Regions from separate parts of the Streptomyces inhibens genome, predicted to be linked through region 1. Evidence: riboswitches for the same ligand, from Rfam matches in the RefSeq annotation. Region 1 holds a riboswitch; each other region holds the start of a gene.
The links. Region 1 has a riboswitch for cobalamin ahead of KI385_RS29805 (ribonucleoside-diphosphate reductase subunit alpha). Riboswitches for the same ligand answer to the same signal wherever they lie in the genome.
Positions count from the first base shown of each region.

Region 2: it holds a riboswitch for cobalamin, as region 1 does, so the genes downstream of both, KI385_RS14645 (SCO2321 family membrane protein) here and KI385_RS29805 (ribonucleoside-diphosphate reductase subunit alpha) in region 1, are expected to answer to the same signal.
Region 3: it holds a riboswitch for cobalamin, as region 1 does, so the genes downstream of both, KI385_RS11855 (cobalamin biosynthesis protein) here and KI385_RS29805 (ribonucleoside-diphosphate reductase subunit alpha) in region 1, are expected to answer to the same signal.

Region 1 is NZ_CP084681.1:6,555,044-6,564,657, forward strand. Features, by position in the region: gene KI385_RS29800 (ribonucleotide-diphosphate reductase subunit beta) at 1-316, opposite strand, end outside; gene KI385_RS29805 (ribonucleoside-diphosphate reductase subunit alpha) at 316-2,748, opposite strand; cobalamin riboswitch at 2,911-3,059, opposite strand; gene mctP (monocarboxylate uptake permease MctP) at 3,355-5,004, opposite strand; gene KI385_RS29815 (DUF3311 domain-containing protein) at 5,040-5,300, opposite strand; gene KI385_RS29820 (GntR family transcriptional regulator) at 5,457-6,215, opposite strand; gene KI385_RS29825 (extracellular solute-binding protein) at 6,457-7,725, shown strand; gene KI385_RS29830 (carbohydrate ABC transporter permease) at 7,851-8,909, shown strand; gene KI385_RS29835 (carbohydrate ABC transporter permease) at 8,906-9,614, shown strand, end outside.
Region 2 is NZ_CP084681.1:3,167,258-3,176,871, reverse strand. Features, by position in the region: gene KI385_RS14655 (energy-coupling factor transporter transmembrane component T) at 1-1,189, opposite strand, end outside; gene KI385_RS14650 (SCO2322 family protein) at 1,186-1,965, opposite strand; gene KI385_RS14645 (SCO2321 family membrane protein) at 1,965-3,272, opposite strand; cobalamin riboswitch at 3,496-3,622, opposite strand; gene KI385_RS14640 (Strvi_7410 family MBL fold metallo-hydrolase) at 3,852-4,970, opposite strand; gene KI385_RS14635 (aldehyde dehydrogenase) at 5,209-6,660, shown strand; gene KI385_RS14630 (ferredoxin) at 6,660-6,893, shown strand; gene KI385_RS14625 (TetR family transcriptional regulator) at 6,996-7,628, opposite strand; gene KI385_RS14620 (glycosyltransferase family 4 protein) at 7,868-9,253, shown strand; gene KI385_RS14615 (class I SAM-dependent methyltransferase) at 9,330-9,614, shown strand, end outside.
Region 3 is NZ_CP084681.1:2,540,637-2,550,250, reverse strand. Features, by position in the region: gene KI385_RS11875 (cobyrinic acid a,c-diamide synthase CobB) at 1-77, opposite strand, end outside; gene cobO (cob(I)yrinic acid a,c-diamide adenosyltransferase) at 103-699, opposite strand; gene KI385_RS11865 (putative cobaltochelatase) at 699-2,801, opposite strand; gene KI385_RS11860 (cobyric acid synthase) at 2,857-4,461, opposite strand; gene KI385_RS11855 (cobalamin biosynthesis protein) at 4,458-5,447, opposite strand; cobalamin riboswitch at 5,577-5,708, opposite strand; gene KI385_RS11850 (hypothetical protein) at 5,913-6,353, shown strand; gene KI385_RS11845 (caspase family protein) at 6,359-9,019, shown strand; gene KI385_RS11840 (extracellular solute-binding protein) at 9,052-9,614, shown strand, end outside.

The DNA of each region.
Region 1 (9,614 bases):
CGGGGGAGTTGATGTGCTTGTAGAGCGTCAGCACGAGGTTGTTGGCGACGATCGAGTCGCCGGTCGCGAAGAACGCCACCAGCCGGCCGATCATGTGCTGCTCGCCCGGGGAGAGCTTGGCGAGGTCGGCGACGTCGGAGTGGAGGTCGACCTCCTCCACGGTCCAGGTGTTCTTGATGGCGTCCCGGTAGCGGTCGTAGAAGTCCGGGTACCGCATCGGACGCAGGGTCAGCTCGAAGCCCGGGTCGAGGAGGTTCTTCGTGCCGGAGGTGGCGGTGTGCGCCGTTGCGGCGTTGGTTTCAGGCGCGGTGGTCATTACTGGCAGGCCTCGCAGGACTCGGGGTTTTCCAGGGAGCAGGCGACGGCCTCGGGGTCGGTGGCCTGCTGCGGTACGGGGACGGGGGTGGCGGCGGCGCCGCCACGGGCCGACTGGGCGATCCGGGTCGCCGGGCGGGAGCGCAGGTAGTACGTCGTCTTGATGCCGCGCTTCCAGGCGTAGGCGTACATCGAGCTGAGCTTGCCGATGGTGGGCGAGGCCATGAAGAGGTTCAGCGACTGGCTCTGGTCGAGGTAGGGCGTACGGGCCGCGGCCATGTCGATCAGGGCGCGCTGCGGGATCTCCCAGGCGGTGCGGTACAGCGCCCGGATCTCCTCGGGGATCCAACTGACGTCCTGCACCGAGCCGTTGGCCTCGCGCAGCGCGTCACGGGTCCGTGCGTCCCACATCCCCAGCGCCTTGAGCTCCTCGATCAGATAGGCGTTGACCTGGAGGAACTCTCCGGACAGCGTCTCGCGCTTGAAGAGGTTGGAGACCTGCGGCTCGATGCACTCGTACACGCCCGCGATGGAGGCGATGGTCGCGGTCGGCGCGATCGCCAGCAGAAGGGAGTTACGCATTCCGGTCGCCGCGATACGGGTGCGCAGCGCCGCCCAGCGGTCCGCCCAGCGGGGCTCGGCGTTCGGGTAGTGGTCCGGGTGCAGCACACCGCGGGCGGTGCGGGTCGCGGACCAGGCCGGGTGCGGGCCGTGCCGCTCGGCGAGGTCGGCGGACGCCTCGTACGCCGCGAGCATGATGCGCTCGGAGATCCGGGTCGACAGCGCCTGTGCCTCGGCCGAGTCGAACGGCAGCCGCAGCCGGAAGAAGACGTCCTGGAGGCCCATCAGGCCCAGACCGACCGGGCGCCAGCGGGAGTTGGAGGTCCCGGCCTGCTCGGTCGGGTAGAAGTTGATGTCCACGACGCGGTCGAGGAAGGTGACGGCGGTACGGACCGTGGCGTCCAGCCGCTCCCAGTCCATCGCCTCCTCCCAGCCGGCGGCCTCGTTGCCCAGGTGCGCGGCGAGGTTGACCGACCCGAGGTTGCAGACGGCGGTCTCCCCGTCGTTCGTCACCTCCAGGATCTCCGTGCACAGGTTGGAGGAGTGCACGACCTGGCCGGGCTCCGCGGTCTGGTTGGCGGTGCGGTTGGCGGCGTCCTTGAACGTCATCCAGCCGTTGCCGGTCTGCGCCAGGGTGCGCATCATGCGGGAGTACAGCACCCGGGCGGGGATCTGCTTGAGCGCCCGGCCCTCGGCCTCGGCCTTGCGGTAGGCGGCGTCGAACTCGTCGCCCCACAGGTCCACCAGCTCCGGCACGTCGGAGGGCGAGAACAGCGACCAGTCGCCGTCCGCCTCCACCCGGCGCATGAACTCGTCCGGGATCCAGTGCGCGATGTTCAGGTTGTGCGTACGGCGCGCCTCCTCACCGGTGTTGTCGCGCAGCTCCAGGAACTCCTCGATGTCGGCGTGCCAGGTCTCCAGGTAGACACAGGCGGCGCCCTTGCGCCGGCCACCCTGGTTCACGGCCGCGACCGAGGCGTCCAGGGTGCGCAGGAACGGCACGATGCCGTTGGAGTGACCGTTGGTGCCCCGGATCAGCGACCCCCGTGCGCGGATCCGGGAGTAGGAGAGGCCGATACCGCCGGCGTGCTTGGAGAGCCGGGCGACCTGGTGGTACCGGTCGTAGATCGAGTCGAGCTCGTCCAGCGGGGAGTCCAGCAGATAGCACGAGGACATCTGCGGGTGGCGGGTGCCGGAGTTGAAGAGGGTGGGGGAGGAGGGGAGGTAGGACAGCGAGCTGGTGAGGCGGTACAGCTCGGCGACGTCCTCCAGCGCCGCCGCGGACTCGTTCTCCGCGAGGCCGCAGGCCACCCGCAGCAGGAAGTGCTGCGGCGTCTCGATGACCTGACGGGTGGTGGGGTGGCGCAGCAGATAGCGCGAGTGCAGGGTACGCAGACCGAAGTAGCCGAAGCGGTCGTCGGCGCCTTCGGCGAGTGCCTTGTCGACCAGCGCGTCCAGCCGGGCCGCGTGGGCGCGGACGAACCGGGCTGTCTCGTCGGCGATCAGGCCCTCGCGGTGGCCGACCTCGACGGAGGCGGAGAAGGCGACCGCCCCCTGTTCGGCCGCCTCCTCCGAGATTGCGAGGGTGAGCAGGCGCGCGGCGAGCTTGGAGTACTGCGGCTCGTCGCCGATCAGACCGGCCGCGGCGTCGATGGCCAGCGACCGCAGCTCGGCCTCGTCGGAACCCGCGTGCCGGCCGCGCAGCGCGGCGGCGGCCACCTTGCCGGGGTCGGTCGCGGCCAGATCCTCGGTCAGTTCGGTCAGGGTGCGCAGCAGCGCGACGCCCGGCCCGTCGGCGGGGGCAGGAGGCGTGGCCACCGCAGGCTGAACTACCTCGGCGTCTGACGCGGACTCCGTTGGCGCGATGGTCACGTGATGCTCTCCCTCACTCGGCGGGGGCCAGGAGGGGCGGGGCGCGACGGTCGCACGCGCGCATGCGGCACCCCGTTACGGTCAGGGGTGCGCGGGCACACCGCGCGGCGCCCACCGGCCCAACCCTCGGGGCCCGGACGTATCGACGTCCGCACCGATGGCGGTGAGGACGTACCGTCGGCAGGTCTTCGGACTTCACGGACGCGCGACAGGGCCGTCATCAGGCCACTGAGCGCGCTCCCACACCGTTGCGGGACAGTTCCGGATTCCCACCGGATTCCCCTGCGGCGACAGCGAGGACGAGCATACATCTTGTGCTGCTCCCCGCATGCACCCCCACATCTTGTGTCGCCACCTCATACCACTCCTACTGGTGTGCGAACGGCCATGGGGCCCGGCAGAGTCGGCAACGCGCCCGGAAACGCCATGCGGGCCGGGCCGGGCGGGTCCTTCAGGCCATCTCACGGGTGAACGCCCGGAGCGTAATCCCGGTATCGGCTCCCGGTCCCGCGCACGTTCCAGAGCTCGGCGGCCGGGACGACGACGGGCCGCCGCGCCCCCGAAGGGACGCGACGGCCCGTGATCCGCCGGTGCGGTGCCGGTGGCTCAGTGGCCGGCCGGAGCTCCCGCCGTGGCGGGCGGCAGGTCCGCCGTGACGCCCGCGTCGCCGGCGTCCGCGGTGTAGTCGGCGGGGCTGGTCTCGTCGACGCCGTCAGGGACCTTGGCGGCCTTCAGGGCGAAGGTCAGGACGACGGTCACCACGACGTTCAGGACGAAGGCGGTCAGGCCGATGTAGCCGATCTCACCGATGCCGGGGATCTCCTTGCTGGAGCCGCCGAAGTGGGCCTGGGTCGGGCTGGCCACGCCGTATGCCGCGAGTGTGCCGTAGAGCATGCCGACCGCCCAGCCGGTGAGCAGCGCCCAGCGGTGGAACCAGCGGGTGAACAGACCGCCGACCAGCGACGGCATGGTCTGCAGGATCCAGATCCCGCCCAGCAGCTGGAAGTTGATCGCGACGGTCTTGTCCATGGTGAGGACAAAGACCAGCGCGCCGACCTTCACCAGCAGCGAGACGAGCTTGGCGACCTTGTGCTCCTGCTCCGGTGTGGCGTCCTGCTTGAGGAAGTCCTTGTAGACGTTGCGGGTGAACAGGTTGGCGGCGGCGATCGACATGATGGCCGCGGGCACCAGCGCGCCGATGCCGATCGCGGCGAACGCGACGCCGGAGAACCAGCTGGGGAACATGTCCTCGAACAGCTGCGGGATGGCCAGCTGCGGGTTGCCCTGGATGTCCGTGCCGGCCTTGATCGCCATGAAGCCGAGCAGCGCGAGCAGGCCCAGCATGAGGGAGTACAGCGGCAGGATCGTGGTGTTGCGGCGGATCACATTGCGGCTGCGCGAGGACAGCGTGGCGGTGATCGAGTGCGGATACATGAAGAGCGCCAGCGCGGAGCCGAGCGCCAAGGTCGCATACGCCCATTGGGCGTTGGGGCCGGTGGTCAGCGCGCCGCGCGGCTTGCCGGGTACGGCGCCGGGCTCGGCGAACGCCTTGCCGGCCGCGTCGAAGATCGCGTCGAAGCCGCCCAGCTTGATCGGGATGTAGATGATCGCCACCGCGATGACGAGATAGATCAGGCCGTCCTTGACGAAGGCGATCAGGGCGGGCGCCCGCAGGCCCGAGGAGTAGGTGTACGCGGCGAGGACGGCGAAGGCGATCAGCAGCGGCAGGTCCTTGACGAACCAGTTGGTGTTCTCGCCGCCGCCGATGCCCATCACGTCCAGGACGGCCTGGATGCCGACCAGTTGGAGGGCGATGTACGGCATTGTGGCGAGGATGCCGGTGAGCGCCACGGCCAGCGACAGGCCCTTGGAGCCGAAGCGGCCGCGGACGAAGTCGGAGGTGGTGACGTAGCCGTGCTTGTGCGAGACCGACCACAGCCGGGGGAGGAAGGTGAAGATGAGGGGGTAGACGAGGATGGTGTACGGCACGGCGAAGAAGCCGGCCGCGCCCGCTGCGTAGATCGCCGCCGGGACGGCCACGAAGGTGTACGCGGTGTAGAGGTCCCCGCCGAGCAGGAACCACGTCACCCAGGTGCCGAAACTGCGGCCGCCCAGGCCCCATTCGTCCAGGTTGGCGGACTCCTCGGCCTTGCGCCAGCGGGCGGCCAGGAATCCCATGACCGTCACGGCCAGGAAGAAGAAGACGAAGACGGCGAGCGCGACGCCGTTGACGCCTTGGGTCGAGGAGGCGGCCAGTGGCGTGGTCGCCGTCGTCGCCGTCGTTGCGAGAGTCACTGGGCCGCACCGCCCTTGCGTGCGCGCTGCTCACGCTGCACGAGCTTGTACGCGACCATCGTCAGGACGGTCGAGATCAGCACCCACAGCATCTGGTACCAGTAGAAGAACGGGATCCCGATGAGCGTCGGCTCGATCTTGGCGTACGAACTCACCCACAGCATCGCCACGAACGGAGCGAGCAGGCACAGCCCCGCCACCACACGTGTCGGCGTGATGACCGGTCTGTTGGTCGGTGATGCGGCTGGCTCTGGCATGAGCGTGGCTCCGTCCCTGGCGAACTCCTGTGCAATCGGCTGGAAATCTATGGCAGGGCCGTGGCGCGCGTCACTAGCTGTCCGCATATCGGTATGAAGAATCCGCGGCAGAGAGCAGGCGTCGTCCACGGTCAGCGGCGGCGCAGCGCCTCGGAATCAGTCTGTCGGGCGGCGCAGTCGGGCGACGAATTTGTAGCGGTCGCCGCGGTAGACCGAGCGCACCCATTCCACCGGTTGGCCCTGGGCGTCGAGGGAGTGCCGGGAGAGCATCAGCATCGGCAGGCCGACGTCGGTGCCCAGCAGGCCGGCCTCGCGCGGGGTGGCGAGCGAGGTCTCGATGGTCTCCTCGGCCTCCGCGAGACGGACGTCGTAGACCTCGGCCAGCGCGGTGTACAGGGAGGTGTACTTGACGAGGTTGCGGCGCAGCGCGGGGAAGCGTTTCGCCGACAGATGGGTGATCTCGATGGCCATCGGCTCGCCGCTGGCCAGCCGCAGCCGTTCGATGCGCAGCACCCGGCCGCCGGTGGCGATGTCCAGCAGGCCGGCCAGCCGGTCGTCGGCGGTGACATAGCCGATGTCCAGCAGCTGGGAGGTCGGCTCCAGGCCCTGGGCCCGCATGTCCTCCGTGTAGGAGGTCAGTTGCAGCGCCTGGGAGACCTTGGGCTTGGCGACAAAGGTGCCCTTGCCCTGGATGCGCTCCAGCCGGCCCTCGACGACCAGCTCCTGCAGGGCCTGACGCACCGTCGTACGGGACGTGTCGAACTCCGCGGCCAGGGTGCGCTCGGGCGGGACCGGGGTGCCGGGCGGCAGGGTCTCGGTGATCTCCAGCAAGTGCCGCTTGAGGCGGTAGTACTTGGGCACCCGCGCGGTCCGCGCGCCGCCGCCGCTCTCGGCACTGCCCCCGTCGGTCTCCATGCCCCGCCTCTCCGACTCCTGTCGTGCTGCCGTCACCGGCTCCTCCGTACGTAGCGGCTCACATCGTGGCACGGGCGGGTTGTCCGCGCTCCCTTGCAGGTCCCGGCCCGCCAGATGTCGGTCCGGTAACGGACCTGACAGCGACTCTTATACACCCTTGACACCCCAAAAGGTCTAGGCCAAGCTGCGGGCACTGGTCTAAACCATTAAAGACCACACCCGGCCTTTAGGGGAGAGCGCAATGAAGCGTGGGCTCATAGCGGCGACGGCGGTCGCGGGAATGCTGGTGGGTGTCGCTGCCTGTGGGTCCAGCGGCGGCGACAAGGCGGGCGCGGATGGCTTCAAGGGCCAGAAGCTGACCGTTTGGGTGATGAGTGGTTCGAATCCGGCGCAGTGGACCCGGCAGGTCTCCGAGCAGTTCAGGAAGAAGACCGGCGCCACCGTCGAATTCAAGGTCCAGCAGTGGAACGGCATTCAGCAGAAGCTGAGCACCGCCCTTTCCGAGGACACCCCGCCGGACGTCGTCGAAATCGGCAACACGCAGACCGCCGCATACGCCAATGCGGGCGCCCTGGCCGACCTCGGCGATCTGAAGAAGGAGATCGGCGCCGACTGGAACGACGCCTTCAACAAGGCATCGCTGGTGGACGGGAAGCAGTACGCGCTGCCCTGGTACGCCGGTAACCGCGTGGTGATGTACAACAAGAAGATCTGGGCCGAGGCAGGTCTCAAGGGCACCCCCAAGACCCGCAACGAGCTCTTCAAGGCCTTTGACACCATCAAGAAGAAGACCGACGCCGAACCGCTGTATCTCCCCGGCCAGAACTGGTACTTCTTCGACGGCCTGACCCTCGGCACCGGTGCCGACCTGGTGAAGAAGCAGGGCGGCAAGTGGGTCTCCAACCTCGGTGACCCCAAGGTCGCCAAGGCCATGGACATCTACAAGTCGTACCAGGCCTTCAGCACCGCCCCGAAGAACAAGGACGAGGCCACCCCGCAGCAGGCCGAGGTCTTCGCCAAGGGGAAGACCGGCGCTGTCATCGCCATGGGCTACGAGGCCGCCACCGCCATCAAGGCCAATCCGAAAATCAAGAACGACATCGGCTTCTTCACCATCCCCGGTGAGACCGCGGACAAGCCCGAGGGTGTATTCCTCGGCGGCTCCAACTTCGCCGTCGCCGGCATGGGCAAGAACCAGGAACTCGCCAAGGAATTCCTGAAGGTGGCCCTGTCGAAGCAGAACGACGGACAGATGGTCAAGGAGGTCGGCTGGACCCCGAAGTCCCCGGACCTGGCCGGCGCCGCCAAGGAGAATCCGGCCGCGGCGGCCGCAGCACCCGCGGCGGAGAAGTCCGGTGGCACCACTCCGCTGATTCCGCAGTGGGCCGCGGTGGAGAACGTACCGAACCCGATCAAGAGCTATATGACGGCCGTTCTGAGCGGTAAGTCCCCGGCCGACGCCGCCAAGGACATCGAATCCGAGATCAACGCGCGGCTCGCCAAGCAGTAGGGCGGATCCGGCGGTCCTGAGCGATCAGGCCGCACCACCGGATGCGTACGGGCCGGCCGTCCCCGGCCCGTACGCACTCCGGCAGAGGCACCGAGGTGTGACGGCGAGAAGGGGAGCAGAGGCTCATGGCAGCGCAGCTCGACGACGCGGTGGACAAGACCGCGCCGCGGACCGGCAAGGGGGGCGCACCGCCCGCCCGCCGCTCTCCTCATCGTCCCGCCGGCCGAACTCCTCATCCTCCCGCCCGCCGCACTCCTCGTTCTCCCGCCCGCCGCACTCCTCGTTCTCCCGCCCGCCGCGCCCCGTATCTCCTGCTGCTGCCGGCGCTGCTCGCGACCGCGGTCCTCCTGGGCTGGCCCATGGTCCGCAACATCCTGCTCTCCTTCCAGAACCTCAATATGAAGGAGCTGATCCAGCACCTCACCGACTGGCGCGGGACGGGCAACTACCAGGAGATCCTGGGCAGCGAGCAGTTCTGGCGGGTCACCCTCCGCACCATCGTCTTCACCACGGTCAATGTGGTCCTGATCATGGTTCTCGGTGTGCTGATCGGACTGCTGCTGGCCCGGCTCGGCAAGAAGATGCGGCTGACGCTGTCCCTGGCGCTGGTGCTGGCCTGGGCGATGCCGGTGATCGCCGCCACCACCGTCTTCCAGTGGCTCTTCGACTCCCGCTACGGCGTCGTCAACTGGCTGCTGGACAGGCTCGGCTGGCATGCGATGGCCCACTACGACTGGGTCGGCACTCAGCTGTCGACCTTCTTCGTCATCACCGTACTGATCGTCTGGCAGTCGCTGCCCTTCGTGGCGCTCAACCTCTACGCCGCCACCACGACGATCCCCAAGGAGCTCTACGAGGCGGCCCGGATGGACGGCGCCGGCACCTGGAAGGTCTTCACCTGTGTCACCTTCCCCTTCCTCAAGCCCTTCTTCCTCGCCACGACGTTCCTGGAAATCATCTGGGTCTTCAAGGCGTTCCCGCAGATCTTCGCGATCAACGAAGGCGGCCCCGACCGGCTCACCGAGACGCTGCCGATCTACGCCTTCACCGAGGGCGTCGGCAATCTCCACTTCGGTATGGGTGCCGCGATCTCGCTGCTGACGATCGTGGTGCTGCTGGCCATGACCGCCTACTACCTGCGTCTGACGATCAGGCAGGAACAGCAAGAGGAGAACGAGCTGTGAAGCGCTCTCTCGCCGGCCGCATCTGGCCCAACGCGACGGCGGTCGTGCTCGCCCTGGGCTTTGTCTTCCCGGTCTACTGGATGTTCAACACGGCCTTCAAGCCGACCCAGGACATCGTCACCGAAGACCCCGTGTGGTTCCCGCTCCACGGCACCTTCGAGCACTTCGCGACGGCCGTGAACGCCCCGAACTTCTGGACCCTGGCCGGGAACTCGGTCCTGGTGACCGTGCTCGCCGTCGGTCTGTCGCTGGTGATCGCGCTGTGCGGGGCGTTCGCCCTCACCCGGATGCGCTTCAAGGGCCGCAAGGGCATCCTGTTGACCTTCATGGTCGCCCAGATGGCGCCCTGGGAGGTGATGGTGATCTCGATCTACCTGATCGTCCGGGACGCGGACCTGCTGAACAGCCTGCTGCCGCTCACCTTCTTCTACATGCTGATGGTGCTGCCCTTCACCCTCCTGACGCTGCGCGGCTATGTCGCCGCGGTGCCCAAGGAACTGGAGGAGTCCGCGATGGTCGACGGCTGCTCCCGCCGGCAGGCCTTCCTCAAGGTCGTCTTCCCGCTGCTGGCACCCGGCCTGATGGCCACCTCGCTCTTCGGCTTCATCACCGCCTGGAACGAATTCCCGCTGGTGCTGGTCCTCAACAAGGAGCCGGCCATGGGCACCCTGCCGCTGTGGCTCTCACAGTTCCAGAGCCAGTTCG
Region 2 (9,614 bases), 3.4 Mb from region 1:
CCGTCGCCGCGTCCGCAGTCCCGGCTCGGCCCGCCGCCTTGTCCGCACGCTCCGCTCGGCTCGTTCGGTCGGCGCGGTCCGCTCGCCCGGCACGGCCGGTACCCTCCGTGCTTCCCGGGGTCGGGGCGGCGAACGCCGGCAGTAGGCCTACGAGAAGGGAGGCGGCCGGCCAGAGGGGGAGAACGGGGGCGGTGAGGGGGACGGCGGGTGGGTGGAGGGCTGCGGGTGCGTAGTCGTTCGCCCACATCATCAGGGCGGCGACGGCGATGCCGGAGCCCGCGACCAGCCAGGCGCGGACGCCCCATCGTTCGGGACGGTAACGGCTGCGTACCGACCGGCGGCCACCGAGCCAGAGCCCGGCGAGCGCGGCGGCCAGTCCGGCGAGCAGCAGCGGCAGCCCGTAGCCGCCCCCTGTGTCGCCCAGCAGACCGTACGTACCCGCGCAGATGCCGAGCAGCCCGCCGAGGGTGAGGACGGAGGTGGTGTGGCGTACGGCGCGCGGCACTTGGGCGGTACGGCCGTAGCCACGCGCGTCCATGGCGGCGGCCAGTGCCACCGAGCGCTCCAGCGCGCCCTCCAGCACCGGCAGCCCGACCTGGAGGAGCGCCTTGAACCCGCGGTCGGGGCGGCCGCGCAGCCGTCGGGCCGCGCGCAGCCGCTGTACGTCGGCGACCAGATTCGGTGCGAAGGTCATCGCGACGACGACCGCGACGCCCGCCTCGTAGAGCGCGCCCGGCAGGGATTTCAGGAGCCGAGAGGGGTTGGCGAGTGCGTTGGCGGCGCCGACGCAGATGAGGAGGGTGGCCAGCTTCAGCCCGTCGTAGAGCGCGAAGATCATGCCCTCTGCCGTGACCCGGCCGCCGATGCGGACGCCCTTCGCCCAGTCCGGCAGCGGCACTTCGGGCAGGGTGACGAGGGTGTGCGTGCCGGGGATCGGCGAGCCGAGGACGAAGGCGAAGACCAGCCGGATGGTGATCACGACCAGGCCGAGCTTGACGAACGCGCCGTACGAGCGGGCCCACGGCGCATCCGTACGGCGGGCCGCGACGACATAGCCGGCCACCCCCACCAGCAGCCCCAGCAGCAGGGGGTTGGTGGTGCGGGAGGCCGCGGTGGCCAGTCCGAGCGCCCACAGCCACCAGGCGCCGGCGTGCAGCGCGGTGCTACGGGTCGCCTGCGGGGCGCTCATCCGCGCCGGCGGCGGGCCTGCCAGACGGCCGCCGCGCCCAGTGCGATGACGGCCGCGATACCGCCGAGCAGCCCGGCGGACGGGCCGCCGTCGTCGTTGCCACCACTGCCGTTGTCCCCGCTGCCTGCGGCGTCACCGCCGTGACCGTCCGCCGCCGTCCCCGAAGACGACGACGCGGACGATCCGGTCCCCTTCGAACCGGCCTCCGTCGAACCGGCCTCCTTCGACCCGCTCACCTGCTCCGCGCACCCCGACTTCGGGTAGCCGGCGATGGCGCACAGCAGCGCGTTGGAGTCGTAGCGCAGCGGGCGGGCGACCGCGGCCAGCGCCTCGCCCGCCGAGGCGTCCTCGGCCACCTGGGCGCACTCCGTCCGAGCCGCCGGCGGCCGTTCGTCGCCGGGCGCGTCCGCGGCGGTGCCGAAGTCGATGACGATGCCGATCCGCTTGCGGCCGTCCTTGGCGGGCGTATCGCGGCAGATCGCCTCGAAGTCGGCGGCCGCACGTGGCTTGCCGGCCGCCGCGGAGTCGGCGCTGACGGTGAAGCGGAAGCCCTCGACCGCGCCGTCGGCCGGCCGCATGGTGGCCGGCCCCTCGGTGGCGTACGCCCAGGAGCCGCCCTTGCCGCCCTTGCCGCCGGTCCCGCCGCCGTCGCCGGTCCCGCCCTTGCCGTCCCAGAAGGACCAGTAGCGGTACTCCTGCGCCTGGGCGGGCCCGGCGGCCAGACCGGTGACCGTGCCGGCCAGCAGCAGCGCGCCGGCGATCCTGGTACGCCGCATCAGAGCTCGTTCTTCTTCTTACGGCCGCTCATCAGGAAGCCGATGCCGGCGCCGATGGCGAGCCCGACGGCGACCACCCACCACACACCGATGCCGCCGCCGTTGTCGTCGGAGTCCTTGGCGTTCTTGTCCGGTGCGGTGGACGGTGCGGCGCTGCCGGCCGGCTTGGGGCCGGTGGCGTTGAGCGCGGCCACCAGATCGGTGCCGCCGAAGGAACGCGGGTCGGTGCCGGTGGCGTGCGCGGTCAGCACCAGCTGGGCGTACGCGGCCGGGCCGCTCTGCTTGGCCCAGTCCGCCGAGTTCTTCTCCAGCCACTTCAGCGGCTTCTGCGCGGCGGCGCCGTGCCCGCCGGCCGCCAGCGCCACCACGGCGTCGGCGGTGTTGCCGACGTCCGGCTGCTTCTCCGCGCCCGGCATCGCGGAGAGCAGATGCTGTCCGTTCTTGTCGAGCTGCGCGACGAGGTAGGCGGCGCCGCCCTCCGCGGCCTGCGCCGGCCCGGTGCCGGCGGGCTTACCGTCCTTGCAGCTCAGCGGCTTGACCGGCCGATCCGCTCCCTTGCCGGCGGGCTCGACGACAAAGCCCTTGCCCAGTGCGCCGGTGGCGGCGGCCGCGGTGGCATCGGCGTTCGGGGCCGCGCCCTTGAGCTGGAAGGTGAACGCGCCGCGCTCACCCTCCTTCGCATGGCAGCCCAGCTGGAAGGTGAGCAGCCCCTCGTAGGGGGTCTTGCCGCCCTTCTTCGACGTCACGGACTCCGGCTTCTCGCCCGCCGCCGCAAGAGCGCCGATGACCACGGAGGTGGAGTTGGCGTCGCTGGGCGAGCCGGCCATCGAGCTCCAGCCGCCGTCGTCGTTCTGTACCGACTTCAGCCAGTTCACGGCCTTCTTCACGGAGTCACCGTGCCCGCCGAGTGCGGCCAGCGCCTGCACCGCGGCCGCCGTCTGGTTGGTGTCCCGCATCGTCTTGGCGTCACAGGCCTTGCCCGGCTCGGCGCGGTAGGCGGTGAAGGAGCCGTCGGCGCACTGCTGCCCGACCAGCCAGTTCACGGCCGACGCCGCGGGCCGTACGCCCACCGTGTCCTGGGCCAGCAGCGCGAGCGACTGCCGCCAGACACCGTCGTACTGCGGCTCCTTGGTGCCGTACAGCCCCTCGGGCAGCTTCTTGGGGGACGGGGTGTCGGCGAACGCGGCGGGGGCAGCGGCCGCGCCCAGCACCACCGCGGCCGCCAGCGCCGTGGCGGCACGGCGCGCCAGGAAGGCGACGGAATGCGTCAAAGGGGCCTGGTGAGCCATGGAAGCCATGGGGGCCATCGGGTCTGGTGCCTCTCGGGTCGGGTCGCGGCGGTGCTACGCAGCCACGCTCGGCCGGCCACCCGCACACCGATCCTCCGATCGGGCGCGGTGGCACCGGGCTCAGCTCCGTATACCTCGACGGTGCCGCGCACCGGCCGTCCGCGCGGGCAGGCGGTTCCGGTGGCGGGAGCCTTGGTCGTGTCCCATCGGGTGCTCCGGCTCGTACGGCCGTGTGTGCCGCGCGGGTCGCGGTGCGCGGACGGGCCGTCCTCACGGTTGCGGGTCAGCGCCGGATTTACACCGGCTTCCCCCGATCGGATACGGATGAAGTTGTCCCGCACACCCTAACCGGCGCCCGGCCGGCCCTGGCTCGCACGTACGAACCGGGGGCGGGCCGGTCCGTGCGGAGATCGGCGGTGGGGCGTCCGTGCGGAGATCGGCGGCCGGAGCGGGCCGGTCCGTGCGGAGACCGGCGGCGAGGGCGGTAGGCGCACAGCCCGACCGGGCCGCCTGCCCGTTCGGCGAGGGCGGTACGCGCACGCCCGGCAGCCGTACACCGTCGGGCCACAGCAGCCACCACGCGCGGCCATCCCGCGATCACACCGCCTGATACCTCACCGGATCCGAACCCGTCACCATCTCCACATACCCCTGCTTCACCAGCCGGCGCAGATGTGCCTCGGCCTCCGAGACGGCGATGTTGCGGGACCCGTAGGGGATCTGCTCCCAGGGGCGGTTCCACTCCATGGCCACCGCGAGCTGCCAGGGGGTGCGGGGTTCGCGGAGCAGTGTGCGCAGGCCGGAGAGCCGGTCCTCGTGGTGGGTGATGAGCTCGCGTACGCGCCCTTCGGCGTCGGTGAAGGCGTGCTGGTGGGCGGGCAGCACCTCGGCGGGGGCGAGTCGGCCGATGCGTTCGAGGGAGTCGAGGTAGTCGCCGAGGGGGTCGGTGCCTTCCCCCAAGCTCTCAACTCTTCGCCCACTCTCGGCTTCGCCCGAGCGGGGGGACCCCCATGAGCAGGGGGGACCCCCATCGTCGTCCGGGTCCTCGTAGAGGCCGATGTGCGGGGTGATGCCGGGCAGGAGGTGGTCGCCGGAGAACAGCCGGCCGAACCCCTGGGGCAGCCCCGAGGGGTGGTCCTCCTCCAGGTGCAGGCAGACGTGTCCCGGAGTGTGTCCCGGCGTCCAGATGGCGCGTACCCGGCGTCCGGGCAGATCGAGCAGCTCGCCGGGGTCGATCTCGCGGTCCGGCAGCGCCGCCCGTCGGCCGGGCAGCTTGCGGCCGCTCCCTTTGGCGCGCGCCTCCCGCAGCGGCGCCAGATGGTCGTCCGGTGCGCCCGCCGTCGTGAGCTTGGCGATCAGGTAGTCGAGCCACCGGCCCGGTTCGGCCTCGCGGGTGCGGCGGACCACCGCGGTGTCCGCGGCGTGCATCGCGATCCAGGCGCCGGACGCCTCCCGGACCTTGGCGGAGAGACCGTGGTGGTCGGGGTGATGGTGGGTGATCAGGACGCCGTGGATGTCGGTGAGGGTGAAGCCGCAGGCGGCGACGCCGGCGACGAGGGTGTCCCAGGAGTCCGGGTCGTCCCAGCCGGTGTCGATGAGCACCGGTCCGCGGTCGGTCTCCAGGAGGTGGACGAGGGTGTGGCCGAGCGGGTTGTCCGGGATGGGGACGGCGATGCTCCATACCCCGCCCCGGTGGTCGGTCACCTGCGTCGTCATCCCGTTCCCCTCTCGGTGTGGCATACACCTGGTCCCCGCCCCCTCACTATAACTAGAACTGGTTTCAATACGGCCTGAAGTGGCCCTTCCTCTCCGGGGAGTTGGGATTCTGCTGCCGTCGTGGACTCCTTCAACTAGAACTGGTATCAGTTCCTGATGCAGTGAGAATTCTGACGCAGCGTCAGACAGTCAGGGAGCACACGTCGGACAGGCGGCCAACCCGCAGGAGGCGGCAGCGATGAGCGACCTCGTCGAGCACGGAAAGCTCTACATAGGCGGAGAGTTGGTCGATCCGGCCGGCCGGGACACGATCGAGGTCGTCTCCCCGCACACCGAGCAGGTCATCGGCCGCGTCCCGCACGCCTCCCGGGCCGATGTCGACCGCGCGGTGGCCGCGGCCCGTACGTCCTTCGAGTCCGGGGTGTGGGCGAACGCCCCGTTGGCGGACCGGATCGCGGTGGTGACCCGTATCAAGGACGCCTTCGCGGCGCGCAGCGAGGAGATCGCCAGGGTCATCAGCTCCGAGAACGGCACCCCGTTCACCTCGGGCGTCATGGTGCAGTCGCTGGCCGCGATGCTGGTGTGGGACTCCGCGCTCACGGTGGCGCGTGACTTCACCTTCGAGGAGCGCCGGGCCGGGGTGCTGGGGCCGCTGCTGGTGCGGCGCGAGCCGGTCGGGGTGGTCGCGGCCGTGGTGCCCTGGAACGTCCCGCAGTTCACCGCCGCCGCCAAGCTCGCGCCGGCCCTGCTGGCCGGCTGCTCGGTGGTGCTGAAGGTCTCGCCGGAGACCCCGTTGGACGCCTACCTCCTCGCGGAGATCGCGACCGAGGCCGGACTGCCGAAGGGCGTGCTGTCGATCCTGCCGGCCGACCGCGAGGTGAGCGAGTACCTGGTCGGGCACCCGGGCGTGGACAAGGTGTCGTTCACCGGCTCGGTGGCGGCGGGCAAGCGGGTCATGGAGGTCGCGTCCCGCAACCTCAGCCGGGTCACGCTGGAGCTGGGCGGCAAGTCCGCCGCGGTGATCCTGCCGGACGCGGATCTGGACGCGGCGGTGGCCGGCATCGTGCCGTTCGCCTGGATGATCAACGGCCAGGCCTGTGTGGCCCAGACCCGGATCCTCGCGCCGCGCAGCCGCTACGACGAGATCGCCGAGCGGTTCACCGCGGCGGCGGGCGCACTGGCCGTCGGCGACCCGCTGGATCCGGCCACCGAGGTCGGTCCGCTGGTCGCCTGCCGGCAGCAGCAGCGCTCGCTGGACTACATCGCGCTCGGCCAGCAGGAAGGCGCCAAGGTCCTGACCGGCGGCGGCCGCCCCAAGGGGCAGCCGACGGGCTGGTACGTCGAACCGACACTCTTCGGCGAGGTCGCCAACTCCATGCGGATCGCCCGCGAGGAGATCTTCGGCCCGGTCATCTGTCTGCTGCCGTACGACGACGAGGCGGAGGCGGTACGGATCGCCAACGACTCCGACTACGGGCTCTCCGGCTCGGTGTGGACGGCCGACGTCGACCACGGCATCGACCTCGCACGGCAGGTGCGCACCGGTACGTACTCGGTGAACACCTTCAGTATCGACATGCTCGGCCCGTTCGGCGGCTACAAGAACTCCGGGATCGGGCGGGAATTCGGCCCCGAGGGTTTCGGTGAATATCTGGAGCACAAGATGATCCATCTGCCGGCGGGTGCCTGATGGCGGACCGCTGGCAGGTGGAGGTGGACCGGAGCGTGTGCATCGGCTCGGGGATGTGCGTCGGCGCGGCACCGGACGACTTCCGGCTGGACTCGGCCCGGCAGTCGCACCCCGTGACGCCGGTGGCGGATGCCGCGGAGAGCGTGCTGGCGGCGGCCGAGGGGTGCCCCGTGGAGGCGATCATCGTCACCGTCGCCGGCAGTGGTGAGGCGGTCTTCCCGCCGGAGGAGTGAGTGGCTCGGGGCGGGGCGGGGGCTCCCTAAGGGGTGGGGGCGGTGGTCCCGTAGGGGTTCGGAGGGCCCCCTACGGGCCAACTACCCGCGTCGGCGGTGGGGTTAACGTGAGTGATCGGGCGCGGTGACATCGATCAGCCGGCACACCGTCTCGATGTCTATCTTCACCTGCGCGATCGAGGCCCGCCCCGACAGCCAGGTGATCAGCGCCGAGTGCCAGGTGTGCTCGATGACCCGGACCGCGGAGAGCTGCTCCGGGGTGGCCGGGCCGTCCAGCCCCATGGCGTCGAGGATGATCGCGGTGGTCAGCCGGGAGACGGTGTCCACCTCGGGGCTGACGGAGCGGTCGGCGAAGGTCAGCGCGCGCACCATCGCGTCCGCGAGATGCGGCTCGCGCTGCAGTGCGCGAAACGCCCGCATCAGGGTCTGGGCGACCCGTGCGCCCGGGTCCTGCTCCGACGGCGGGCGCTTGCGCAGCGTCTCGTGCATGTGCTGGAGCTGGTCCTGCATGGTGGCGACCAGCAGATGCACCTTGGAGGGGAAGTAGCGGTAGAGGGTGCCGAGCGCGACGCCCGAGGACTCGGCGACCTCGCGCATCTGCACGGCGTCGAAGCCGCCACGGGACGCCAGCTTGGCGCTGGTGTGCAGGATGCGGCGACGCCGGGCCTCCTGACGCTCGGTCAGGGGAGGACTCGCGGGAAGCGCCGGCTTGGCCGCCTTGGATTCCGTAGTCATATTTCCCATTCCGTGGCATTCCCTCCGCGATGCGGTGAGTGCCGGTGGTGTGATCGGCACAGCATGGCAGGGGGGCGGGTGGTGGCGCGAATCACCTGGTGCGGCTCTTTTCGCATCGTTCTCGGCCGGTAGATTCGAAGTTCGGTGAACTGATCAGTAGCCAATCAGTTCTGAAACTTGTTCTAGATTACCGCCAGCGGTTACGCTCCGGCGAAAGTCCAGTGAGAAGGGGGCCGAGCGTGACCGCAGAGGCCGTCCAGACAGCCGCGCCTCGCCCCGCAGAGGCCCTCTCGGCCTCCGCTCCGACGAACGGCGAGCGTCCCCTGCGCATTGCGATGCTCACGTATAAGGGGAACCCGTTCTGCGGCGGTCAGGGTGTCTATGTACGCCACCTCTCGCGCGAACTGGCCCGCCTCGGTCACACCGTCGAGGTGATCGGTGCCCAGCCCTATCCCGTCCTCGACGACGGGGTGACGCTGACCGAGCTGCCGAGCCTGGACCTCTACCGTCAGCCCGACCCGTTCCGTACGCCCGGGCGCGGCGAGTACCGCGACTGGATCGACGCCCTTGAGGTCGGCACGATGTGGACCGGCGGCTTCCCCGAGCCGCTGACCTTCTCGCTGCGGGCCCGGCGCCACCTCGCCGCCCGCCGCGGTCAGTTCGATGTCGTCCACGACAACCAGACCCTCGGCTACGGCCTGCTCGGCGGCCCCGGCGCGCTCGGTGCCCCGCTGGTCACCACGATCCACCACCCCATCACCGTCGACCGGCGGCTCGATCTGGCTGCCGCCGGCGACTGGAAGCGCCGCGCCTCGGTCCGCCGCTGGTACGGCTTCACCCGTATGCAAAAGCGTGTGGCCCGCCGGCTGCCGTCCGTGCTGACCGTCTCCGGCTCCTCCCGCCAGGAGATCGTCGACGATCTCGGCGTGTCGCCCGGCCGGATCCATGTGGTGCACATCGGCGCCGACACCGACCTGTTCTCGCCGGATGCGTCGGTGCCCGAGGTGCCGGGCCGGATCGTCACCACCTCCAGCGCGGATGTGCCGCTCAAGGGCCTGATCCACCTCGTCGAGGCGCTCGCCAAGGTGCGCACGGAGAACCCCGACGCGCATCTGGTGGTCGTCGGCAAGCGCGCCGACGACGGTCCGGTCGCCGCCGCCATCGAACGGCTGGGGCTCGCCGGCGCCATCGAGTTCGTCAAGGGCATCAGCGACACCGAACTCGTCGACCTCGTCCGCAGCGCCCAGATCGCCTGCGTGCCCTCCCTCTACGAGGGTTTCTCGCTGCCCGCCGCCGAGGCGATGGCCACCGGCACCCCGCTGCTGGCCACCACCGGCGGCGCCATCCCCGAGGTCGCCGGCCCGGACGGCGAGACCTGCCTCGCGGTGCCCCCGGGCGACGCCGGAGCGCTCGCCGGCGGACTGCTCCGCCTCCTGGGCGACGAGACGCTGCGCCGCCGGCTGGGTGCGGCCGGCCGGGAGCGGGTGCTGGCCAGCTTCACCTGGCGGCAGGCCGCCATCGGCACCGCCGAGCGCTACCGCGAGGCGATCGCCCTGAACGAGGGCCGGGCCGCCGCCCGCACCCCGCGCACCGTGCCCGCGCCGAGCACCGCCGGACGTCTCTAGTGGCCGGAGCGGCCACGGACCGTACTTCTTCTCGCAGCCATCACCGCCACCCACCGCCGGACGAAAGCAGAACGCCGTGCTGACCGTCGACTTTTCCCGTTTCCCGCTCGCCCCGGGCGATCGCGTGCTCGACCTGGGCTGCGGCGCCGGCCGGCATGCCTTCGAGTGTTACCGGCGCGGCGCGCAGGTCGTCGCCCTCGACCAGAACGGCGACGAGATCCGTGAGGTCGCCAAGTGGTTCGCCGCGATGAAGGAGGCGGGCGAGGCCCCGGCAGGCGCCTCCGCCACCGCGATGGAGGGCGATGCGCTGGCCCTGCCCTTCCCCGACGACAGCTTCGATGTCGTGATCATCTCCGAGGTC
Region 3 (9,614 bases), 4.0 Mb from region 1:
CCGGTGGCCACCGTCGTCTTCCCCGCGCCCGACGACGGCGCGGCGATCACCAGCCGCGGGATCGAGCCGCCGCTCATGCCGTACTCGCCATGCTTGCCCGGCTCACCATTCGATGCCCCGCTGGCCCTTCTGGCCCGCGTCCATCGGGTGCTTGACCTTCGTCATGTCCGTCACCAGATCGGCGAAGTCCAGCAGCGGCTCGGGCGCGCCCCGCCCGGTGATGACGACATGCTGCGTACCGGGACGGTCGCGCAGCACCGACACCACCTCCTCGGTGTCGATCCAGCCCCACTTCAGCGGATACGCGAACTCGTCCAGCACCAGCAGCTTGTAGGTCTCCGCGGCCAGATCCCGCTTGACCTGCTCCCAGCCCTCACGCGCCGCGTCCTCGCTGGAGGTGATGTCGCGCTGCACCCAGGACCAGCCCTCGCCCATCTTGTGCCAGGCGACGCTGCCGCCCTCGCCGGAGTCGCCGAGCACCTTCAGCGCCCGCTCCTCGCCGACCTTCCACTTCGCCGACTTCACGAACTGGAACACCCCGACCGGCCAGCCCTGGTTCCAGGCGCGCAGCGCCAGCCCGAAGGCGGCGGTGGACTTGCCCTTGCCCTGGCCGGTGTGGACGAACACCAGCGGGCGGTTACGGCGCTGGCGGGTGGTGAGCCCGTCGTTCGGAACGACGGACGGCTGTCCCTGCGGCATTACGCGGCCTTCCTGTTGCCTTGCACGGTCCGTACGAGCGCGGAGACGCTGTCCGCGCGCAGCTCGTCGAGGGTGATCGCGGTGCCCTGGAGCTCACGGGCCAGCTCGCCGGCCAGCCCCAGTCGCACCGGGCCCGCCTCGCAGTCCACGACCACCGAGGCGGTGCCCCCGGCGGCCAGCAGCCGGGCCGCGCGGGAGGCCCGCACCACCGGCTCCGGGCCGCCGGTCGCCCGCCCGTCGGTGACGACCACCAGCAGCGGCCGCCGCGAGGCGTCCCGCATCCGCTCCACCCGCAGCACCTCATGGGCCCTCAGCAGCCCCTCGGCCAGCGGCGTACGGCCGCCCGTCGGCAGCTGCTCCAGCCGCGCGGCACCCGCCTCGACCGACGACGTCGGGGGCAGCGCCAGCTCGGCGCCGCTGCCCCGGAAGGTGATCATGCCGATCTTGTCGCGCCGCTGATAGGCGTCCAGCAGCAGCGAGAGCACCGCCCCCTTGACGGCGCTCATCCGCTTCCGCGCCGCCATCGAGCCCGACGCATCCACGACGAACAGCACGAGATTGCCCTCCCGGCCCTCGCGCACCGCCTCCCGCAGATCGTCCCGGCGCACCACCAGCCCGCGACCGCTGCGGCCGCGCGCCCGCTGGTGCGGCGCCGCGGCCTGCACGGTCGCCGCCAGATGCAGCTTGCCCAGGGCGCCCTGTGGACGCCGTGCCCCGGTCGTCCGGCCGTGCGCGGTACGCGCCCGCGACCTGCGGCCGTCCGCGCCCTCGCCCAGACCCGGCACATCCAGACGGCGGGTCTTGAACGGCTCGGTGGCCCCGACCGCCGGCTTCTCGCCGGCCGCGCCGCCCTGGGGCCGGGGCTCCGTCTCCGGCTCGGGCTTCTCGGGGGCCCGGGGCGCCTGGGGCGTCTCCCGCTCCTGCTGATGCGGCAGTTCGGGGCCCGGCGGGAGCGGCGACTCCTCGGGCCCGCCGTCCTGCTGCGGATGCCCGCCGCCCGGCCCGCCCCCGTCGGGGCCACCGTCCGGACCGTCCGGCTCCGGATCGTCCTCGCCGTCCGCGCCCTCGTCCGCCCCGCCGAACTCCTCCAGCGTGCGGTCGAGTTTGTCCTCGTCCAGGCCGGGCGCATCGAAGGGATTACGGCGCCGGCGGTGCGGCAGCGCCAGCAGCGCCGCCTGCCGTACGTCCTCCTCCTGGACGTCCGTCCGCCCCGCCCACGCGGCCAGCGCGGTCGCGGTGCGCGCCATCACGATGTCCGCGCGCATCCCGTCCACCTCGAACGCGGCACAGGTCGCGGCGATCTGCCGCAGCGCCGCGTCCCCCAGCGTCACCCGGGGCAGCAGCTCCCGCGCCCCGGCGATGCGGGCGCGCAGCTCGTCCTCCTCGGCCGCCCAGCGCGCCGTGAAGCCGGCCGGATCGGCGTCGTACGCCAGCCGGCGCCGGACGACCTCCACCCGCTGGTCCGGCTCGCGCGATGCGGCGACCTCGACGGTCAGCCCGAACCGGTCCAGCAACTGCGGCCGCAGTTCGCCCTCTTCCGGATTCATCGTGCCCACCAGCAGGAACCGCGCCGCATGCCGCACGGAGACGCCCTCGCGCTCCACGTAGGAGGCGCCCATGGCGGCGGCATCCAGCAGCAGGTCCACCAGATGGTCGTGGAGGAGATTGACCTCGTCGACGTAGAGGATGCCGCGGTGCGCGTCCGCCAGCAGGCCCGGCTCGAAGGCCTTCACGCCCTCCGACAGCGCCCGCTCGATGTCCAGCGCGCCCACGAGCCGGTCCTCCGAGGCGCCGACGGGCAGCTCGACCATCCGCGTCGGACGGTCCAGGGCGGCACCCGTCCCGTGCGGCCCGTCGGGGCAGCCGGGGTCGGGCGCGGCGGGGGCGCAGGCGAAGCGGCAGCCGCTGATCACGTCCACGGTCGGCATCAGCGCCGACAGCGCACGTACGGCGGTGCTCTTGGCGGTGCCCTTCTCACCGCGCACCAGCACGCCGCCGACCGCGGGGCTCACCGCGTTCAGCAGCAGGGCCAGCCGCAGATCGTCCATACCGACGACCGCGGTGAAGGGGTACTGCGGGGTCGTGTTGTGGGTGGTTGTCATGCCTTGTCGTCCTCCACGTCGCCGACCGGCTCCGGATTCGTCCTGTGCGTACCCTTCATGGCGCCCCCGGAGGCACGAACGGCAGTCCCTCCGGCACCCCCTTCTCGATCAGCCGCAGCAGCGCGTCCGTGTCGGCGTGCTCCTCGATCAGATCGCCCAGGCGGTCCAGCTGTTCCTCGCGCAGCGTGCCGAAGCCGGTGTCCGGGGCCGGTACGAACGCCCGCCCCGCGTCCGCCGCGACCCGCCGCAGGAAGGCCCGGCGGAAGCCGTCGCTCTCCAGCGAGCCGTGCCAGTGCGTGCCCCATACGGAGCCGGCCCGGCAGCCGTCGAGGCTGTGTCCTTGGCCATCAGAGATGAACGCCTCGTCCCCGCCCGTCACTTCGGCGACCCCGTGGTGGATCTCGTACCCTTCCACCGGCTCGCCCAGCGCCGTGCCGACCGGCCGGGCCAGGGTCTTCTCGACCGCGAACCGCACCCGTACCGGCAGCAGCCCCAGCCCCTCGACCGTGCCCGCCTTCGACTCGACCTCGTCCTCGATGCGCTCGCCCAGCATCTGGAAGCCGCCGCAGATGCCCAGCACCGGGCGGCCCTCGGCGGCCCGCCGGGCGATCGCGTCCGCCAGGCCGCGCTCACGCAGCCACGCGAGCGCCCGGACCGTGCCCCGGGTGCCCGGCAGCACCACCAGGTCCGCGTCGGCCAGTTCCTCGGCCCGGTCCACGAACCGCACCACCACGCCCGGTTCGGCGGCCAGCGCGTCCACATCCGTGAAGTTCGACATCAGCGGTACGGCACAGACCGCCACCCGCAGGACGTCCGCGCCGTGCGGCGGCTCCACCACGCTCTCGCGCACCGCGCCGCGCAGGGACACCCGCAGGCCGTCCTCCTCGTCGATGCCGAGGCCGTGCGCGAAGGGCAGTACGCCCAGCGTCGGCCGGCCCGTCAGGCCGCGCAGCATCTCCAGCCCCGGCTCCAGCAGCGTCACATCGCCCCGGAACTTGTTGACGAGATAGCCCGCGACCAGCGCCTGGTCCTCCCGCGACAGCAGCGCGGTGGTGCCGAAGAAGGAGGCGAACACCCCGCCGCGGTCGATGTCGCCGACCACGACGACCGGGATCCGGGCGGCCCGGGCGATACCCATGTTCACGATGTCGGTACGCCGCAGATTGATCTCGGCGGGGCTGCCGGCGCCCTCGCAGATCACCGCGTCGTGCGTCCGCCGCAGCTCGGCCAGGCAGTCGGTCACCGTCCCCAGCAACTGCTCCCGGTGCCCCGCATACTGCGTCTTCCCGGGGGACGACCCCCCGGACCCCCCGAAGTACCCACGGGCACTGAGCTCACCCACCGGCTTGCCCAGCAGCACCACCTGGCTGCTGCGGTCGCTGCCCGGCTTGAGCAGCACGGGGTTCATCAGCGCGGTCGGCTCGACCCGGGCGGCGGCGGCCTGCATCGCCTGCGCCCGCCCGATCTCCGCGCCCTCCCGCGTCACGAACGAATTGAGCGACATGTTCTGCGCCTTGAAGGGCGCCACGCGGATGCCCTGCCGGACCAGCCAGCGGCAGATGCCCGCCGTCACCACGCTCTTGCCGGCATCGGACGTCGTACCGGCCACCAACAGGCCACCGCCGACGGCTCCGCCGGCCGACTCGAACCGCCCGTTCATCGGGGCTTCCTCCCGTTTCCAGTGCCGTGTCGCAGCGCGCCGGCCGCCAGCCGTCCCGCCACCGTCGCCGCCAGCGCCATGACGCTCACCCGGCGCGAGAGCCGTACCGCCCGCTCGATATCGGGCACGCCGACCGGCGGCGCCCCGCCGTTGAGCACCGGACGGTGCTCCACCCGCCCGCCGTACGCCAGCGTGCCGCCCAGTCGTACGCCCAGCGCGCCCGCGAACGACGCCTCCACCGGGCCCGCGTTGGGGCTCGGGTGCGCCCCGCCGTCCGCCCGCCAGGCCCGCAGCGCGCCGCGCCGGTCGGGGCCCGCGAGCACGGTCAGTGCGGCGGTCAGCCGGGAGCCGGGCCAGCCGGCGAGATCGTCGAGCCGGGCCGAGGCCCAGCCGAACCGCCGGTAGCGCGGCGACTTGTGACCCACCATCGCGTCCAGCGTGTTCACCGCCCGGAACGCCACCAGGCCCGGCACCCCGCCGAGTGCGCCCCACACCAGGGCGCCCACCACCGCGTCCGAGGTGTTCTCGGCGACCGATTCCACCACCGCGCGGGCCATCTGCGGCCCGTCCAGCGCCTGCGGATCGCGCCCGCACAGATGCGGCAGCCGCTCCCGCGCCAGGTCCGGATCGCCCACGGTCAGCGCACCGCCGATGGCCCGCGCCTCCCGGCCGAGCGAGGTACCGCCCAGCACGGCCCAGACCGTCGCCGCGGTCAGCGCCACCTGTGCGCCATTACGGAGGAGGGACGGTGCGCTGCCCCGTACGGCACGCTGAAGCAGCGCGGCACCGGCGGCCGCCCCACCCGCGCACAGCACGGCATGGGCCGCCCCGTACCCGCGGTGATCGCGCCACAGCCGGCGCTCGACGGCACCCGCGGCCCGGCCGAACGCGGCCACCGGATGGCCGCGCCGAGGATCCGCCGCGATCAGGTCGCCGAGAAAGCCGAGGGCCGCGCCGCACGCATATCCCGCGTGTTCGCCGCGCATCGGATCAGACCGCCGTCAGGCCTCGAAGGGGCCCTGCGGCAGCGGGGAGTGGAGCTCTCGAACGGCGGCCGGGCATGGCGGTATGTCCTCACTCAGGGTCCGCGCCCTGGCTCGACGTGACGGCGACAAGAGTCTCCTGGCTCCCGGATCGGCGCTTCCCCCGGCCTTCCAGCCCGTACGAGCACGAGCCGTGGCCTTCGTCGGAGGAACGCTCCCCGGTGACAGTGGCGGGACCGCGCCGGATTCTCACCGGACTTCCTCATCTGTCGCCGATTGGCTCCGGCAGTCCACCACGCTCCGCGAATGCCCGTCAACTCACTCTTGACCTGCGACGCTGCCCTGTGGCAGGCGCTGTGGTGCACGCCACAGGGTGGCTGTCGCGTCACGGACGGTTGCCTGCGCACCTGATCCCACGTCACTATCTGGTGCACGGCGGCGATGGGGCCGCCGGAAGGGGGCTGGGGGATGCCGGAGAGCGCCGATCGTCATGAGATCCGGATCAGGATCACGGGAACGAACAATCCGCAGCAGGACATCGACGACCTCAGGGCGTGGCTGGAGCGCGAGCCCTGGCTGAACCGGCAGGAACACGGCTGGGAGCAGCGCCCGCATCCCGCCGACGAGCGGGACCACACCGCGGACGGGCCCGATCTGGGCGATATGGCCGTGGGCGTCGACGATCTGATCCTGGTGATCGTGGGCGCGGTCGCCGCCGAGCTCACCAAGGGGATGACCATCGCGCTACGGGAGTGGCTGCGGCGGCGCAGGGAGGAGCGCGCCGCGGGCGAGGCGCCCGCCGTCTCCGTAGGCACCGACGGCGAGCTGAGCGCGGTCGGCGACGCCGGCCCCGAACACCCCGATCCTGGCAGCCCGGCACAGGAGAGCGGCAGCACCCGCGAGGACTGAACCGGATGTCCGAATACGACGCACGGGGAAAACGCAACCGGGCGCTGCTGGTCTGTGTGCACGACTACGAGACGCTGACCGGCCTGCCCGCGGTCGAGGACAACGCCGAGGAGCTCGCCCGCGCACTGACCGGCACCGACCTGTTCACCGCCGACGAGGTCACCCTCTGCCGCCCCAGGGAGCCCTGGGAGGTGGGACAGGCGCTCAAGACCGCCGCCGACGAGGCGCGCGGTCTGCTGCTGGTGCACTTCTCCGGCCACGGCTGGATCGGCAGCGACGGCGGGAATCTGCAGCTGATGGTCGGCACCTCGGTGCCCCAGCAGAGCCACACCACCGTCTCCTGGCAGGACATGGTGCTCTCCTGCCTCGACAACGCCCGGGCCGAGCGCATCGTGATCGTCCTGGAGTGCTGCTACTCGGGCAACGCCGACGGGGCCTTCCACTCCCTCGGCAAGCCCATGTCGCTGCTGATGGCCGCCCAGCCCAACCGCCGTATCTTCAGCGGCGAGGAACCGGCAGGCGGCACCCTCTTCACCCGCGCCCTGGTGCAGATCCTCGAACGCGGCATACCCGGCAAGCGCTTTGTCACCTTCGAGGACCTCGTACGGGCACTGCGCGAACGGCTCGCCGACGCGCAAACGCCGATGGGCGACGTATGGCAGCCCCGCTCGGCGAAGCAGAACACCGTCGATGACGTCATCCTGTCCTTCGCCACCCCCGAGGTCCGGCCGCCGACCCCGCCGCGGATCCGCTTACGCCGCTGGTTCAACCAGCACATCCGGCGCCGCCTCAAACTCCTGCTCGCCCTGTGCACCGTGCTCGCGCTGGCCGCCGCCGGGCTGACCGCACTGCACGTACTGCGCCCCCTTCCGGCCTGCCCGCCCGCCCTCGAACTGCGGCTGCTCACCGCCCCCGAGGCCGAACCCGCCCTGCGCCAGGCGGCCTTCGACTACGAGATGTCCGACCTCAACACCCGCCCGCTGCACGGCGAGAGCGACCTCCCCGGCGGCTGCCGGCGCACCCAGATCACCGTCTACTCCGCCGCCAAGGACCAGATCGACCAGGGCTTCGCCGCCGCCGACCGCTGGCAGGGCGAGGCCAAGGGCACCGGCCAGGGCACGTCGGACGGCAAGGGCACCGACCCCCTCTACCGGCCGGGACCACAGCCCGACCTGTGGATCCCCGAATCCACCGCCGACTACGAGGAGGCCCGCCGCGGTATGCCCGCCCACGGCTCCCCGGCGACCCTGCACAACACCGGCCCGGTCGCCTACAGCCCGCTCGTCGTCGGCATCCCGGCGAACAAGCGGCTGGACGACGTCGAACAGGTCGATGTCTCCTGGCAGGACCTGCTCACCGGCACCGACAGCGCACACCGCGACCTCAAACTCCTGCGGCCGAGCCCGGTGCTGTCCGGCACCGGACTGCTGCACACCATCGGCCTCTATCTCGCCAACGACGGCTCCCACATCGGCTCGTCGGGCACCCCCGACCCCACCCTCGCCGAGGGCGCCGAACAGCGGCTCTCCGCCCCGGGCAGCCAGTACGCGGGCAGTACCGAGCTGCTGTGCTCGCTGCGACCCGGCGCGGACCGGGGCAACCCGGCCCGCCCCGGCACCGGCCAGGGCGCCCGCTCGGCGCCGCTGGTCTCCGAGAAGTCCCTCGCCGACTTCAACCTCGGCCACGCCATCGGCAGTTGCCCGGCCCTGGACGCCGCGCTCGCCCCCGGTGACCGGTACGCCGCCTACTACCCCAAGAACGTCCCGGCGCTCGACCATCCGCTGATCCGGGTCGACTGGCGCGGCGCCGCGGACGCCGCCCCACGGCAGGCCGCGGTCAACCGGTTCGCCGACTGGCTCCGCGACCCGGCGGGCGGCCGGCGCACCCTTACCGAGCAGGGCTACCGCGGCGTGCCCGGCAACGACGGCGAGGTGCCCGCGCCGGCACCGGGCTCCCCGCTGCGGAGCAGCCGCGCAGGCGTCGATCCCGACGCCGCCGTCACCCCCTTCCGGGCCGGCGCGGGCCAGGTCGCCCGGGTGCTGGACGGCTACGACAAGGCACAGAGGTCCAGCCGGCTGCTGATCCTGATGGACGCCTCCACCTCGATGGCCGAGGGCGGCAAGCTCCCGGTCGCCCTCGGCGCGGCCGGCCGCACTTTGGAGATGGTCGGCGCCCGCCACACCTACGGCCTGTGGACCTTCCCGGACCGCGCACACCCCGACGACCCCGGTGCGGTGCGCCGCGTCGTCCCGCTCGGCAGCACCGACCCGGCCCGGGGCAAGGCCGCGCTGGACCGCATCGCGAAGGGGGGAACGGACGAACTCGTCGACCACGGCGCCGCGATGGAGGAGGCGCTGACCGCGGCCGTACGGGAGATGAAGAAGTCGGCCGGCGGCAACCAGGCGATCGTGCTGATCCTCGACGAGGACGACGGCGGCCCGCGGCGGGCGGCGGGCGTGGAAGCGGCCCTCACCGCCCTGCTGAAGGAGAAACCCGTGGTGCCGGTCCTGACGCTGGTGATGGGCAGGGCCGGCTGTGACACCTTCGCCCTCCAGGGGCTGGCCGGTGCCTCGCACGGCCAGTGTGTGCCCGGCGGGCCGCAGGCCCCCGATCTGCTGGCCGGCCTGGTCGCCTCCATCGGCACCGCGGGCAAGGAGGACCGGTGAGAACTCCACGACCGGTGAGAAGCCCACGACCGGTGAGAAGCCCACGCGCCGGTCTGCCCACCGTCCTGCTGTGTCTGACGCTGACGGCGGCGGCCACCGGCTGTACGTCGGGGCCGCAGCCCGGCCCGGAGAAGGGCCCGATCGTCCTGGCCACCGGCAGCGACCTCAGCAGCACCGGCGTCCGCCAGGCCCTCATCCGGGCCTTCGAGAAACGCACCGGCCGCTCGGTGCGGATCGTCAAGCTCCCGGACACCGCCGACGGCCAGCGCAGCCAGCTGCTGGCCGCGGGCCAGTCCGGCAACAGCGACTACGACGTGCTCAACCTCGATGTGGCCTGGACCGCGGAGTTCGCCGAGGCGGGCGTGATCCGTCCCTGGGGCACGAGCCTGGACGGCGACTTCCTGGACAGTGTGGTCAAGACCGTCGCCTACGACGGCCAGATCTGGGGCGTCCCCTTCAACTCCGACGCCGGGCTGCTCTATTACCGCAAGGACATCCTCCACGAGTACGGCTATGACGCGCCCCCGTCCAACTGGGGCGCGCTGAAGAACATGGCCGGCCAGGTCGCGGACGCCTTCAACCGCAAGCTCGCCCA